3 regions of the Streptomyces sp. NPDC104581 genome follow, and region 3 is predicted to be linked to each of the others. Evidence: riboswitches for the same ligand, from Rfam matches in the RefSeq annotation. Region 3 holds a riboswitch; each other region holds the start of a gene.
What was found. Region 3 has a riboswitch for cyclic di-AMP ahead of ACZ61E_RS20920 (M23 family metallopeptidase). Riboswitches for the same ligand answer to the same signal wherever they lie in the genome.
Positions count from the first base shown of each region.

Region 1: another riboswitch for cyclic di-AMP. It lies ahead of ACZ61E_RS23805 (C40 family peptidase); the one in region 3 lies ahead of ACZ61E_RS20920 (M23 family metallopeptidase).
Region 2: another riboswitch for cyclic di-AMP. It lies ahead of ACZ61E_RS04180 (C40 family peptidase); the one in region 3 lies ahead of ACZ61E_RS20920 (M23 family metallopeptidase).

Region 1 is NZ_JBVJNN010000032.1:40,253-45,429, forward strand. Features, by position in the region: gene ACZ61E_RS23795 (ATP-dependent Clp protease proteolytic subunit) at 1-589, shown strand, start outside; gene ACZ61E_RS23800 (hypothetical protein) at 597-905, shown strand; cyclic di-AMP (ydaO/yuaA leader) riboswitch at 1,279-1,445, shown strand; gene ACZ61E_RS23805 (C40 family peptidase) at 1,449-1,919, shown strand; gene ACZ61E_RS23810 (ATP-binding protein) at 1,998-2,429, opposite strand; gene ACZ61E_RS23815 (8-amino-7-oxononanoate synthase) at 2,681-3,889, opposite strand; gene bioB (biotin synthase BioB) at 4,033-5,177, shown strand, end outside.
Region 2 is NZ_JBVJNN010000003.1:197,226-202,402, reverse strand. Features, by position in the region: gene pcrA (DNA helicase PcrA) at 1-2,027, opposite strand, end outside; cyclic di-AMP (ydaO/yuaA leader) riboswitch at 2,220-2,380, shown strand; gene ACZ61E_RS04180 (C40 family peptidase) at 2,379-3,548, shown strand; gene ACZ61E_RS04175 (C40 family peptidase) at 4,209-5,177, shown strand, end outside.
Region 3 is NZ_JBVJNN010000025.1:15,414-20,590, forward strand. Features, by position in the region: gene trmB (tRNA (guanosine(46)-N7)-methyltransferase TrmB) at 1-446, shown strand, start outside; gene ACZ61E_RS20915 (PrsW family intramembrane metalloprotease) at 645-1,907, shown strand; gene ACZ61E_RS20920 (M23 family metallopeptidase) at 1,975-3,039, opposite strand; cyclic di-AMP (ydaO/yuaA leader) riboswitch at 3,051-3,206, opposite strand; gene ACZ61E_RS20925 (PP2C family protein-serine/threonine phosphatase) at 3,543-4,763, opposite strand; gene ACZ61E_RS20930 (MerR family transcriptional regulator) at 5,082-5,177, opposite strand, start outside.

The sequences.
Region 1 (5,177 bases), on a different contig from region 3:
GACCACCACCGGGACCCGGTCCCTCGACCCGTACTCCAAGCTCTTCGAGGGCCGGATCGTCTTCCTCGGCACCGCCCTGGACGACACCTCGGCGAACGACGTGATCGCCCAGCTGCTCCAGCTCGAATACTCGGCCCCCGGCCAGGACATCGCCCTCTACATCAACTCCCCCGGCGGCTCACTCGGCGCGATGTCCGCCGTGTACGACACGATGCAGGTCGTCGGCTGCGACGTGGCGACCACCTGTCTCGGCCAGGCGGTGTCGACCGCCGCCGTCCTGCTGGCCGCCGGGGCTCCCGGCAAGCGGATGACACTGCCCGGCGCGCGCGTCGTGCTCCAGCAGCCGGGGATCGAGGAGCCCGTACGCGGCCAGCCGTCCGATCTCGCCATCCACGCCGAGGAGTTGCTGCGGCTGCGCGCACTGATGGCGGGCATGCTGGTGCGGCACACCGGCCGGAGCGCCGAGCGGATCGAGGCCGACATCGACCGGGACACCGTCTTCGACGCGGCCGGCGCCCTGGAGTACGGCCTGGTGGACCAGGTCGCCCAGGACCGCAGGGCGGCACTCGGCCTCAACTCCCCCCGGTGAGCGTCCGATGCTCCCACCGGAACTGCCGCCGCTGCCCGCGCTGACCCGCGCCGAGGGCGACTTCGTCGACAGCTATCTCCGGGTCGTCGACCTGGTGGGCCGGATCAACCCGTCGCGCGGCGACGACACGTACGGCGCGCTGCGCGCCGCACAGGCCCTGGTCGCCGGGGCCGCCGAACTGCGCGACGCGCTGACACTGATGCACGCCCGGGGCGAGCGCGAGTTGCACACCCCGACCCTGGACCGCGCGCTGCGGGTGCTCGACGGGGAGCGCAGGGCCGGGCGAGTCACCCTGCCGGCCGGCCCCGCGACTTGATACGGGCCGGACCCCACGCACCGGTGGGACGAAGCGAACAGACGCTCCGTCGCCCCGTACGGACGCGTCCGTACGGGAATCGCCCGCCCGTTCGGCGTATCGGCGTGTCCCTCGCGTCCGCGGCGGCGACTTGCGAGGGGCGATCGGCCGTCCGGCCGAAATGCGGCGCTGCGTCGCAGGTACAGCGCATGAGTGGTCATATCAGCCGTTCACCCAATCGCCCATGGCGACCCATACAGCCCAAGAGTGACGAGAGTCACATACCGTCGTTTCGGCTCGGAATTTCACTGAGGCCGCGTCAAGATCCCTGGGACGACAAGCCCCCGCCACCTCGGCGGGGCGGTCCGGGTGGACGCCGAGTCCTGCCGCCGCTCCGGATGACTGGTCGACACGAGTGGATCGGCAGGAGTGGAGGACCCGAGCAGTTCGGGGCGTTCCGAGCATGGACCGCCCCTCGGGGTGAAGCCGCGCACGCGGCCGGACATCTTCGCCTGTCCGAACCCGACAGGTCATCCTTCACAGGCGGCTGACGAAGGGTTGCGCATGTCCGCGCAGACGCATGTCCCGTCGCTGTTCTCCCGGGCCGGTACCGCATCGGCCCTCCTCGCCACCGTCGGTGGCGCGATGCTGGCGCCCGGCGCCGTGTCCGAGGCCCACGCCCGGCCCGCCGCCGCCGAGGCCCTCCATGTGGCCGCGTCCAAGAAGGGCGCGCCGTACAGGCACGGGGCGGCGGGACCGCACCGGTTCGACTGCTCGGGCCTGACGGTGTTCTCGTACAAGAAGGCGGGCAAGTCACTGCCGCGCACGGCGCAGCAGCAGTACAACACCTCGCGCCACATCCCGGCCGCCGGCCGCGAACGGGGCGACCTCGTCTTCTTCCACCAGGGCAACAGCGTCTACCACGTCGGGATCTACGCCGGGGCCGGCAAGATCTGGCACTCGCCGAAGTCGGGCCAGGTGGTGCGGCTGGAGCGCATCTGGTCCAAGGGCGTCTGGTACGGCCGCGTCGGCTGACACCGGTCGGCGGGTGCGCGACCCGCGCCGGCCCTCGTGCGGTGGGCGCGGTGGCCCGTTACGCGGTACGGCCGCCGGTCAGCCCTGCGCGGGAATCGTCCAGGGCAGGGTGATCCAGACCGTCTTGCCGCCGTCCGCGGTGGGCGTGACGGCCAGCCGGCCGCCGTACTCGGCGGTGAGCGCCCGGATGATGACCATGCCGCGGCCGTTGTCCTGCTGGACCGCGGCCGGGAGCCGGCGCGGCCACCGCGGATGGCTGTCGGTGACCCCGACGCGCAGCTGTTCGTCGCGTTCCAGGGTGATGTCGACGGTGAAGGTCGGTGATCTCCCGAAGGTGTGCTGCACGGCGTTGGACGCGAGTTCCGAGATGATCAGGCGAACCGTTTCGGCGGTTTCGGCTTCGCCGGGCAGACCCCACTCCGCGAGGACGCGCGCGACATATCTGCGGGCCTCCGGTACCGAGGCGGGATCGCTCGGCAGGGTGACGGATGCTTCCTGATGGTCTGCCATGGCGACGCTGTCCCTTTCCCACCGGGACGCAGACCGACCTACGGCAGATGCCCGCGAGTACGTCCCCGGATTGCGCTTCGCGACACACTGCCATCAACGGCACCCGGCGCACGGCCGATCCGCCCGGATACGGGCCCCGTTGTCGCTCTAAGCGGTGAACCCTGCTACGCGCAAACGTATTTGAGCGGGCTCAAGTATCCGGTCCCGGTGACCGAGGGGGGCAACTCGCGCGCGGGGAGGTCCCCCATGGGTCAGCCGGCCCGCCGGACGGCCCCGTCGGGCGCGGTGGCGGCGATCGTCGCGAGCGCGACGGCGATCTGCCGGTCCGTCAGGTCGGCGCGGGCCGTGAGCCGGATCCGGGAGATGCCGTCCGGCACCGACGGCGGCCGGAAGCAGCCGACCACCAGCCCCGCGGCCCGGCAGTCGGCGGCCCAGCGCACGGCCGCGTCCGGGGACGGAGCGCGGACGGAGACGACGGCCGCGTCCGGGCGTACGGCGGTCAGCCCCGCCCCGGTCAGCCCCTCGTGCAGCGCGTGGGCCACCGCACGCGCCCGGTCCGCCAGCGACGGGTCCGCGCGCAGCAGCCGCAGGCTCGCGAGCGCGGCGCCCGCGGCGGCCGGCGCCAGACCGGTGTCGAAGATGAACGACCGCGCGGTGTTGACGAGTTGGTCGATGACCCTGGCCGGTCCCAGGACCGCGCCGCCCTGGCTGCCGAGCGACTTGGAGAGGGTGACGGTGGCGACGGTCCCCGGATCGCCCGCCAGGCCCGCCGCGTGGACGGCGCCCCGGCCGCCCTCGCCCAGCACCCCGAGACCGTGCGCGTCGTCCACGAGCAGGGCGGCTCCCCGCGTGCGGCACACCCCGGCCAGCCGCGCGAGCGGCGCCGCGTCCCCGTCCACGGAGAACACCGAGTCGCTGACGGCCAGGGCCCGCGAGCCCGCGCGCGCTTCGAGCGTCTTGTCCACGGCCTCCGGGTCCGCGTGCGCCACGACGACGGTCTCGGCGCGCGAGAGACGGCAACCGTCCACGATGGAGGCGTGGTTGGCGGCGTCGGACACGATGAGCGAGCCGCGCCCGGTGAGCGCGGTGAGCGCCGCGAGGTTCGCGGCGTAGCCGGACGACAGGACCAGCGCGGCCTCGAAACCGCAGAACTCGGCCAGTTCGCGCTCCAGTTCGGCGTGCAGGGCGGTGGTTCCGGTGACCAGCCGGGAGCCGGTGGCGCCCGCGCCCCAGCGGCGTGCCGCGTCGGCCGCCGCGCCCGTCGTCACGGGGTGGCGCGTCAGCCCCAGATAGTCGTTGCTCGCCAGATCCAGCAGCGCCGAGCCGGATTCGCGGGGCCGCAGCGCGCGGACGAGACCGGCGCGCTCGCGCCGGCGGGCCTCGTCGTCGATCCAGCCGAACGGGTCGGCCGCGGTCGACGCGGCGGGCGTGCCCGGCACGGGCGGCGGCTCGGTCGGCACGGCTCAGGTCCTTTTGTAGGCAGCCCACAGACCCTAACCGTGGTGGAACCCGGTTCGAGTGTGGTCATACACACACCTGAATGCACCTGTCTTGTAGGATTCATCCTTGGCCCCGAGGCCCGCCGTAGGCCAGGATCGGCGCCATGGACCTGCTGAACACACTGGTGGAGAAGGGCCTTCGGCGCGAGCTGCCGTCGCGCGAAGAAGCGCTCGCTGTGCTGGCGACCTCCGACGACGATCTGCTCGATGTGGTGGCCGCGGCCGGGAAGGTGCGCCGCCAGTGGTTCGGGCGGCGGGTCAAACTCAACTACCTGGTCAACCTCAAGTCCGGGCTCTGCCCCGAGGACTGCTCGTACTGCTCCCAGCGCCTGGGGTCCAAGGCCGAGATCCTCAAGTACACCTGGCTGAAGCCCGACGAGGCGTCCAGGGCCGCCGCGGCCGGAGTGGCCAGCGGCGCGAAGCGGGTCTGTCTGGTGGCGAGCGGCCGGGGCCCGACGGACCGGGACGTCGACCGTGTCTCGCGGACCATCGGCGCGATCAAGGAGCAGCACGCCGACGTCGAGGTCTGCGCCTGTCTCGGGCTGCTCTCGGAGGGGCAGGCGGAGCGGCTGAAGGAGGCGGGCGCCGACGCGTACAACCACAACCTGAACACGTCCGAGGCGACGTACGGCGACATCACCACCACCCACACCTACGCGGACCGGGTGGAGACCGTGCGGCACGCGCAGGGCGCGGGTCTGTCGGCCTGCTCCGGGCTGATCGCGGGGATGGGCGAGAGCGACGCGGACCTGGTGGACGTGGTCTTCGGGCTGCGTGAGCTGGACCCGGACTCGGTCCCGGTCAACTTCCTGATCCCCTTCGAGGGCACCCCGCTGGCCGACGAGTGGAATCTGACCCCGCAGCGGGCGCTGCGCATCCTGGCGATGGTGCGGTTCGTCTGCCCGGACGTCGAGGTCAGGCTGGCCGGGGGGCGTGAGGTGCATCTGCGGACGATGCAGCCGCTCGCGCTGCACCTGGTCAACTCGATCTTCCTCGGTGACTACCTCACCAGCGAGGGCCAGGAGGGCAAGGCGGACCTGGACATGATCGCGGACGCCGGGTTCGAGGTGGAGGGCACGGACACGACGACGCTGCCCGGCCACCGCGGCGGCGGCTGCGACAGCCCGTGCGGCGGCACGCCGGCGGACGGCACCGTGGACGGTGCCGAACCGGCCGGATCCGCCGTGCCGGACGCCGCGTCCGCCCGCACGGACCTGGTGACCGTACGGCGGCGCGGGGCGGGCACGGA
Region 2 (5,177 bases), on a different contig from region 3:
CCGAGCGCGCGCATGTGCGGGAAGACGCCGTCCTCCATGCCCGTCAGGAAGACGACGGGGAATTCCAGACCCTTGGCGGTGTGCAGCGTCATCAGTGTGATGACTCCGGAGCCGTCCTCCTCCTCGTCGGGGATCTGGTCGGAGTCGGCGACCAGCGCGACCCTCTCCAGGAATTCGGCGAGCGTCCCGGACGGGGCCGCGGCGGGCGCGTCGGCACCGGCGTCCGCACCGGTGTCCGCACCGGCCGCCTGCGCCCGCTCCTGCTCGAACTCCAGCGCCACGGCGGCGAGTTCCTGCAAGTTCTCGATCCGCGTCTCGTCCTGCGGGTCCGTCGACGCCTGCAACTCCGCCAGATAGCCGGTCCGTTCCAGCACGGCCTCCAGGACCGTCGCCGGACCGGCGCCGGACTCCACGACCGTACGCAACTCCTCCATCAGCGTGTTGAAGCGCTTCACCGCGTTCGACGAGCGGGCCGCCATGCCGTACGCCTCGTCGACCCGGCGCAGCGCCTGCGCGAAGGAGATCTTCTCCCGCACCGAGAGCGCGTCGATCATCGCCTCGGCCCGGTCGCCGATGCCGCGCTTGGGCACGTTCAGGATCCGGCGCAGCGGGACGCCGTCCTCCGGATTGGCGAGCACACGCAGATAGGCCAGCACGTCGCGGACCTCCTTGCGCTCGTAGAAGCGCACACCGCCGACGACCTTGTACGGCAGGCCGACGCGGATGAAGATCTCCTCGAAGACACGCGACTGCGCGTTCGTCCGGTAGAAGACGGCGACGTCGCCCGCCCTGGCCTCGGACGCGTCCGTCATCCGGTCGATCTCGTCGGCGACGAACTGCGCCTCGTCGTGCTCGGTGTCCGCCACGTACCCGGTGATCAGGGCGCCCGCTCCCGCGTTCGTCCACAGATTCTTGGGCCGCCGGCTCTCGTTGCGCTCGATGACCGCGTTGGCCGCGCTGAGGATCGTCTGCGTGGAGCGGTAGTTCTGCTCCAGCAGGATCGTCGTCGCGTCCGGGTAGTCCTCCTCGAACTGGAGGATGTTGCGGATCGTGGCACCGCGGAACGCGTAGATGGACTGGTCCGCGTCGCCGACGACGCACAATTCGGCCGGGTCCTGCCCCTCGCCCGAGAGGCCGACCAGTTCCCGCACCAGGGTGTACTGCGCGTGGTTGGTGTCCTGGTACTCGTCCACCAGGACGTGGCGGAAGCGGCGGCGGTAGTGCTCGGCGACGTCCGGGAACGCCTGGAGCAGATGGACCGTCGTCATGATGATGTCGTCGAAGTCCAGCGCGTTGGCCTCGCGCAGCCGCGCCTGGTACATCCGGTACGCCTCGGCGAGCGTCTTCTCGAAGGGGTCCGTGGCCTGGCCGGCGAAGGTCTCCTCGTCGATCAGCTCGTTCTTCAGATTCGAGATCTTGGCACTGAACGCCTTCGGGGGGTGCCGCTTGGGGTCCAGGTCGAGATCGCGGCAGACCAGGGCCATGAGCCGCTTGGAGTCGGCCGCGTCGTAGATCGAGAACGAGGACGTGAAGCCGAGCCGCTTCGACTCCCGGCGCAGGATACGCACGCAGGCGCTGTGGAACGTCATCACCCACATGGCGTTGGCGCGCGGTCCGACGAGCTGTCCGACGCGCTCCTTCATCTCGCCCGCGGCCTTGTTGGTGAACGTGATCGCCAGTATCTCGCCCGGATGCACACTGCGGGTCCCCAGCAGATGCGCGATCCGGTGCGTCAGCACCCGGGTCTTGCCGGAGCCCGCCCCGGCCACGATGAGCAGCGGTGACCCGGTGTGCACGACGGCGGCGCGCTGCTCGTCGTTCAGCCCTTCGAGCAGCGCCGCCGGGTCCACGACCGTGCGCGGCGCGCCGTCTCGGTGGTACGCATCCCTGGGCGGGGGCACGTCGAACTTCCCTCCGAAGAGATCGTCGGGCACCTGTTCCGGAGCGGTGTCCTCGGGTGGCGGCGGGGGCTCCTCGGCCGAGGGCTGGAGGTCCGCCAGGAAGCTGTCGTCAAAGAGGCTGCTCATCGCTTCCTGAGTCTAGGGTGCCGCACTGACAGCCCGCCGCCACATGGCCTCGCGGGGTCACCGCCGAGTGCGTGCGGCAAAGGTCACGGAAATGTATCGGGCATATCGGCCACCAACCTTCACAGCGGCACCACGAATTGGCTAGCGTGCACGCCGAGGCCGTCCGTACTCCACCGGCGATCAGCGCCAAGCGGGCTGCCTGCGCCGAATCCGGGCTTCCCGAAGGGGGTCCGGAACCGGGGACCCACCATGTTCCACCGGGGTGAATCGGGCCGTGTTCCCGGCCCGTAGGGCAGCCTTCCGTTCCGCCCGAACCCGACAGCTAACCCGGTAGGCGGTCCACGGAAGGAGATGCCTGCCTTGGCATCGCACCGCAAATCGCGCGGCCGTACCGGCGTGCGCGCGAACACACCGGCCGTCGGTTTCACGACGGCCGCCCTCGCCTCGGTCACGCTGCTGTCGACGCAGAGCGCCACCGCCGCGCCCGCGGAGCCCAAGCCCTCCATAGAAGAGGTGCAGAAGAAGGTCGACGACCTGTACCGGCAGGCCGGTACGGCGACGCAGCAGTACAACAAGGCGAAGGAGGCGACCGACACGCAGCGCAGGTCGGTCGACCGGGTCCTGGACGATGTCGCCAAGAGCGCCGAGAAGGTCAACGAGGCGCGGCGCGCCCTCGGTACGTACGCGGCGGCGCAGTACCGCGCCGGTGCGGTCGGCCCCACGGCCGCACTGATGTTCGCGGACAGCCCGGAGTCGTACTTCGAGCAGACCCAGCTGATGGGCCGGCTGACCGACCGCCAGCAGGAGGCCGTCGAGGACTTCCAGAAGGAGCAGCGGTCCGCGGCCGAGCAGCGCGTCGAGGCGACGAAGGGCCTGGAGGCGCTGACGGAGTCGCAGGCGTCCCTCAAGGCCGGCAAGCAGAAGGTCCAGAACAAGCTCGCGGCGGCGCGTTCGCTGCTGTCGGACCTCACGGCCGAGGAGAAGGCGCGGCTCGCCGCGCTGGAGCGGAAGAAGGAGGAAGAGGCGCGCCGCAAGGCCGAGGCGAAGGCCAAGGAGGAGGCCGCGGAGCGCAGGCGTCAGGAAGAGGCGCGGCAGCGGGAGGCGCCCGCGACCGGAGGCGGCGCGGACACGGGCTCGGGCGGCGGTTCGGGTGTCACGGACGGTACGTACGCGGCCAAGGCCGAGAAGGTCCTCGCGTTCGCCCGCGCGCAGATCGGCAAGCCGTACGTGTGGGGCGCCACCGGCCCCAGCTCCTACGACTGCTCGGGTCTGACGGGCGCCGCGTGGAAGGAGGCGGGCGTCCAGCTGCCGCGTACGACCTGGGACCAGGTGAAGGTCGGCACGCGCGTCGCCACGGCGGACCTGCTCCCCGGCGACCTGGTGTTCTTCTACGACGACATCAGCCACGTCGGCATCTACCAGGGCGACGGCAAGATGATCCACGCGCCGAAGCCGGGGGCGAACGTGCGTGAGGAGTCCATCTACACGATGCCGATCTACGGCAGCGTGCGCCCGGCCTGAGCCGCCCGCCGGGGTGGCGGCTCGGCGCCCGGCCGTCCGGGGGAAAGGCGGCGGCGCCCGGCCGTCGTCCCCGGAGGGGACGTCACGGGCGGCGTCCCCTCGACGCCATGCACACGAGCGGTCCACACCCCACGCGCGGTGATCACCGAGAGCGGGCCGGTGGCGCCATGCCGTCGGGCTCGCGGTCCGGGCGTACCGGCGAGGCGCCCCCCTGGCCGCCATGAGACCCGGTGCCGACGCCCCTGAGCGCGGCGGGGGCGCGGCGACGGTGCGCCCACCGGGTCGTCCTCGCCGTCCGCCCGGACGGGCGGGCACCGCGCCGCCGTCCACCTCGCGCACGACCTGCCGGCTGCCGCGAGCGTCGCCCGGCAGCCGCCCGGCAGCGGCCGGGCGACGTGGGCCCGACCCCTCCGGTCCGGGCCCGCGCCCCGGCCTCCGTACCACCGCTCGTACGCCGCGCGTACCGGTGTCGTCGGATCGGTCAGGTTCTGTCCGGGACTGTCGAATCCGGTGGGAAACCGGTGGCCACAATCCGTCACCGAGCAACCGGCTCCGGGCAATTGCGGCCATGGCGCCGCGCTGCCGTGACGACCGCGCCTAGCGTCCTCCCGTCAGGAACCCGCACGGAACAGAGCCGGAACGAAGGATGTGGACGCCCCCGTGGCAGCGCACCGCCGACCCCGATCGAAGCACCGGCCGTTCAGCGGCCCGTACGGCCGTACGGCGGCCACTCTCGCCCTCGCGGGGGCCGCGACGGCCACCGGGCTCGAAGGCTCCGCACACGCCGAACCGCGCCTCACACCGGCTCAGGTGAAGGCGAAGGCCGACAGGCTCCACCACGAGGCGGAGGCCGCCACCGAGAAGTACAACGGGGCGAAGGAGAGGGCGGACGACGCGCGGACCGCGCTGGACAGGCTGCGCGACGAGGCCGCCCGGCGGACGGAACGGCTCAACGCCTCGCGCAACGCGCTCGGTTCGATCGCCACCGCCCAGTACCGCGCGGGCGGTCTGGACCCCGCCGTACAGCTCGCCCTCAGCTCCGACCCCGACGGTTATCTGCGCGGGGCGGAACTCGCCGAACGGGCCGGCTTCCAGCAGGCCGGGGCCGTCAGCAGGATGCGCGCGCAGCTCGTGGACATCGGCCACCTCCGTAAGAAGGCCGATGGAAAGCTCACCGACCTGAAGAGTCGTCAGGCCGAGCTGGCCTCGCACAAGTCGACCGTGCGCGGGAAGCTCGCCGACGCCCGGAAGCTCCTCGACCGGCTCACCGCCGACGAGCGCGCGCGGTACGAGGGGGGCGCCGGGGCGGGCGCCCCGCGCGCCGACCGCTCGCGCCCCGGCGCCGCCACCGCGGGCGTGGCCGCGCCCAACGCCCGCGCCGCCGCCGCGATCGCCTACGCGCGCGGAGCGATCGGCAAGCCCTACGTGTGGGGCGCGACGGGCCCCGACGGGTTCGACTGCTCCGGGCTGACCCAGGCCGCCTGGCGGTCGGCCGGAGTCGCCCTCCCCCGCACCACGTACACGCAGATCAACGCGGGCCGGCGGGTCTCCCGCTCCCAGCTCGCCCCGGGCGACCTGGTGTTCTTCTACTCGGGGATCTCGCACGTCGGGCTCTATGTCGGCGGCGGA
Region 3 (5,177 bases):
TGCGGCTCGCCGAGCGGAACGGGCTGTCCAACATCCGGGTGGCCAACGGCGACGCGATCATCCTGCTGCGGGAGATGCTGCCGCCCCGCTCGCTGGCCGGGCTCCGCGTCTACTTCCCCGACCCGTGGCCCAAGAAGCGCCACCACAAGCGGCGGCTGATCCAGCCCGAGTTCCTCGACCTGGTCGCGCCCCGGCTGAAGCCCGGCGCCGTACTGCACTGCGCCACCGACTGGGAGCCGTACGCCGAGCAGATGCTCGGCGTACTGACCGCGCACCCCGCCTACGAGAACACCTCTCCCGACACCGGCTACGCGCCCCGGCCCGGCTTCCGGCCGCTCACCCGGTTCGAGGGCCAGGGCCTGGAGAAGGGGCACGCCGTGCGCGACCTGCTCTTCCGCCGGGTCTCGGACGGCGCGACGGCGGACCGGGGCGTCTCCGGAAAGTAGCGCCGGGCCGGGGCGGGCCGCGCCGGGACGGGCCGGGCACCGTCGCGGGTTGTCGGTGCCCCTCGTTAGGGTCGGCAGGTGTCCGAACCGTTCCGACCGTCCCCGCCCACGACCGCGCCTTCACCCCCACCCGGGCCCGTGCCCGCACCCGCGCACCCGTCCGTCCCCGCGTACGAGCAGCAGCGGCGGCTCGGTGACATGTGGGCCGCCGTGCCGGAGCGGTCCCGCTGGCGCTACCGGCCGCGCCGTTCACCCTGGCGCCACCCGGCGGTGCGCGCGGGCGCGGTGGTCATCCTGCTCGCCCTGTGCGGACTGCTGATCCTGTCGCTCGTCCGGGAACAGACCGGCACCCAGGGCTTCCTGGTCGGTCTCGGTCTGGCGATCCTGCCCGTGCCGCTGCTGATGGCGGCCTTCCGCTGGCTGGACCGGGTCGAGCCGGGCCCCTGGCGCGATCTCCTCTTCGCCTTCGCCTGGGGTGCCTGCGCCGCCGCCCTCGTGGCGATAACGGCGAACTCCTTCGCGACCCAGTGGATAGCCACCGCCACCGCCGATCCCGGTGGCGCGGAGTCCCTGGGCGCCACCGTGGTCGCGCCGATCGTCGAGGAGAGCGCGAAGGCCGGCGCGATCCTGCTGATCTTCCTCTTCCGCCGGCGGTCCTTCACTGGTCTGGTCGACGGAGTCGTCGTCGCGGGCTTCACCGCGACCGGTTTCGCGTTCACCGAGAACATCCTCTATCTCGGCAGCGCCTTCGGCGAGGACCAGCAGATCGGCAACTCGGGCCTGGCGTCCGTGACCGCGGCGACCTTCTTCGTCCGGGTCGTGATGTCGCCGTTCGCGCATCCGCTGTTCACGGTGCTGACGGGCATCGGCTTCGGTATCGCCGCGCTGGCCACGCGCCGCCAGCGCGTGCGCCGTCATCTGATGCCGGTCCTCGGCCTCGTGCTGGCCATGGGCACGCACGCCCTGTGGAACGGCTCGTCGTCGCTGTTCGGCCCGTACGGCTTCTACGCGGTGTACGCGGCCTTCATGGTGCCCGCGTTCGCCCTGCTGACCTGGCTGGCGATATGGAGCCGGCAGCGCGAACTGCGCACGGTCGCGGCCGAGTTGCCCGCGTACGCGGCGGCCGGCTGGCTCGCCGGGGCCGAGCCGCTCGCCCTGTCCTCGATGCGGGCGCGCTCGATGGCGCGCACCGTCGCGGGGCGCGACCACGGGCCCGCCGCGGCCCGCACGGTCGCCGAGTACGAGGCGTTCGCGACCTCGCTGGCGTTCCTGCGCCACCACGCGCGGCACGGCAGGGCGGGACCGGACTACGTCGAACGGGAGCAGGAGCTGCTGCACCACCTGTGGCAGCGCCGGGAGACGGCGTCGCCCGCGCTGGCGTACGCGGCGCGGGCGACGGGGCGGGTGTGGACGCCGCCGCCGTACATCGACTACGGCGGCTACAACCCGTATCGGAGCTGAGTACCGCTTCTGCGGTCAGCGGATCGGGCCGGACGGGGCCGGTTCGTCCGGCCCCGTCCGGAGGCGGTCAGGGAGTGAGGCCCTTGCCGCGCAGCCAGCTCAGCGGGTCGACCCCGCTGCCGCCCCCGGTCCGTACCTCCAGGTGCAGGTGAGGGCCGGTGACGTTGCCGGTGGCTCCCACGCGTCCGATGGTCTCGCCGGTGGTGACCTTCTGGCCGGCGCCGACCGTCATCGAGGACAGGTGGGCGTACAGGATCTCCGTACCGTCGTCGAGCTCCAGCACGACGCGGTAACCGTACGACCCGGACCAGCCCGCCGACTTGACGGTCCCGGTGTGGACGGCCTTGGTGGGCGTGCCCGTGGGGGCCGCGAAGTCCAGGCCGGTGTGCTGGCCGGAGGACCACATGGAGCCGGTCTGGCCGTAGGTGGAGGTGAGCGTGTACGAGGAGGTGGGCAGCGAGAAGCTGGCGGCCAGCTTCTCCAGGCGCTCCTTCTCCGCCTTGGCCTCCGCCGCCTCCTTGGCCTTGCGCTTCTCCTCGGCCGCCTTCTCCTCCGCGTCGGTCTGCTGCTTCTTGGCCTCGGCCGCGGCCTGCTCGGCCGCGGCGGCCTCGGCGCTCGCCTTCTGGGCTGCGTCGGCCTCGGCCTGCTGCTGCTCCGCCTGCTGGAGGATGCGGGCGCGCAGCGCCTCGCCGGAGTCGGTGGTGCCCTGCTGGGCGTCCGCCGCGGTGAGGGCCGCCGTGGTGAGCGGGGAGGGCGTCTCGTCGCTCTTCTTGTCGCCGTCGGACATGAAAGTCCCGACGCCGGGAAGGGACTTGGCGTCGGGAAAACTGTCCGAGATCGCGTCGGGAAGTGATATCGAGACCGCTGGCTTGTCCTGGGCAGAGGCGATGCCTCCCGCGCCGACCGCGGCGATGACACCCACTCCGAGGACCGTGGAGCTGCGGGCGAGAGCGTTGCGCTGCTTGGCGACACGGTGCTTGCCGCGTACGGGACGGATGGATTCCGCGGTGGGATTCCACTCCTCCCAGTCCCTGCTCGCCTCGCCGTTGCTGTGATCGGTGCCGGTGAGCCGGCTGCCGGGGCCGAAATGGGCCGGGGCTGAGGCTTCGGGGGCAGGCCTGTTGGACGCCACTGGGGCGCTCTCCTTTCCTTCCTTCTCGCCTACCGGGTTAGCTGACGGGTTCGGAGCAGGAAGGTCTCCTACGGGCGTTCCTGACCGCACGAAGCGAACAAGAGGCGCCCGATTCACCCCAATTGGTGGTTCCCCGGTTTCCTCGCGGAATTCGGCGCGTGCGCACGGTGCCGTCTCTTTCGACGGCTGGGACAACCGCGCTGCGTTATCGAACGTTAATAGACGACCGGCGCTTATTCCAAGCTGTTCCGGGTGATCATTAGCGATGACGGGCAGGATCAACCGGCCCACAAGCGGGCACAATCGGGCGAGTTGATCGCCCTGCGGGCCGTGTGTGATCGCACACTCGAACTGACGGTGCGTCAAATGTTATGCGGAGTGGTGCGCTTCGACTACACAGCGTGCCGGACCGGATGACGACACCGCCCCGGCAACCGGTAGTCGGTGGTCGGTGGTCGGCCACCGGTGTTACGGGGAGCGCGACGGGGCGACCACGGGGCGACTCACGGCACGACGGGCATCGTCCTGCGCCGCTCCGGCTGCCCCGCTGCCGGCCGGCTGACCGCCAGCAGCGCCATGTCATCCGTACTGCCGCCGCCGGTGTGCAGCCGTACGTCCCCGACGATCGCCTCCAGCAGTTCGTCCGGACCGGGGAAGATCCGTCCCGCCAGCCGTTCGCGCGGGTTGTAGAAGACACCCGCCGCGTTGCGCGCCTCGGTGAGACCGTCCGTATAGAGCAGCAGCGTCGATCCGGACCCGTACGGGACCTCGTCCGCCCGGTCCGGCCACGCCCCCAACTCGCCCATTCCGAGCGGCAGCGCGGGGTCGGACGGGACCAGGACCGTCAGCGCGCCGTCGGCGGCGATCACCATCGGCTCCGGGTGCCCGCGGTTGACCACCCGCACCATGCCCTCGACGTGCGGGATCTCCGCCAGTACGGCGGTCGTGAACCCCTCGAAGAGATCGATCCCACTGCGCCGGGTGCCTTCGCGCGCCAGCGCCCGCTCCAGCCGCTGCGCGACCCCTTCGAGCGAGCTCTCCTGCTCGGCGGCCTCGCGGAAGGCGCCGATGACGACGGCCACGGTCTCGACCGCGCCCATGCCCTTGCCGCGTACGTCACCGACCACCAGCCGCACCCCGTACGCCGTGTCCTGGACGGCGAACAGGTCACCCCCGATGAACGCGCCCTCCTCGGCCGCCTCGTAACGGGCCGCGATATGCAGCCCGCCTATCCGGGGCGCGGGTGTGGGCAGCACGGCGCGCTGCGCCGCCTCGGCGATGACCCGCGCGGAGGCGAGCCGTTCGCCGCTGCGGCGCACGACACCGTTGATGGCCAGCGCGAGCACGGAGACGGTGAAGACGGTCAGCGATTCGGTGATCGTCTCGATCCCGCCCGCCGTGCCGTTGTAGAAGTGCAGGCCGAGGATGGCGGCGACCGACACGACGCCGACGAGCAGGGTGCGCGCGAACGAGAAGAACGGCGCGGCCACCAGCGGCGCCGACGCGAAGAGCGGGGATGCGGTGATGGAGGTCGGCGTCGCCTGGTCCAGGACGATCGCCACCACGATGATCAGCACGGGCAGGATCTCCACGAACGGGTGCGGCGAGCGGGCCGCGTGCCGGCCGCGCCGCCGCCCGCCCGGCTGGAGATCCTCGGGCCCGAAGCCCGGCGGGTGCTTGTCCAGGGCGCTGGGGGTGTTCCAGGCGGGGTCCTCCGGAGGCATCTCCGCCTCGCGGAATCCGGCGTCGGCCCGCCGGAACCCACGCCGGATTCCCCGCTCGACGGTGTCCCTGAGACCGCGGAGACCGGACCCTGCGGGGCCGCGGTGACGCCGTACGGCACCCTCCCGGGAACGGTCGCCGCTCCCGCCGCCCGCTGGCCCGTCGTCTCCGTTGTCTCTCAGGTGCCCCACCAGTCGTCTCCCGCCCGGTCCGTCGACGGCCGCGCACGGTACCGCGCCCTTCCAGGCTCACTCTTTCCGCGCCCAGCGGCTACCCGGCCGTCGACCGACTGGCCTACGGACGGAGCCCCGGGGCGGCCGTCAGTCGGTGAGATGACGCTCGGCGAACACCTTCATCGCGTCCCGTACGAGCACGGCCGCGCCCTCCTCGTACTTGTCGTAGTTCCGGCCGAAGCG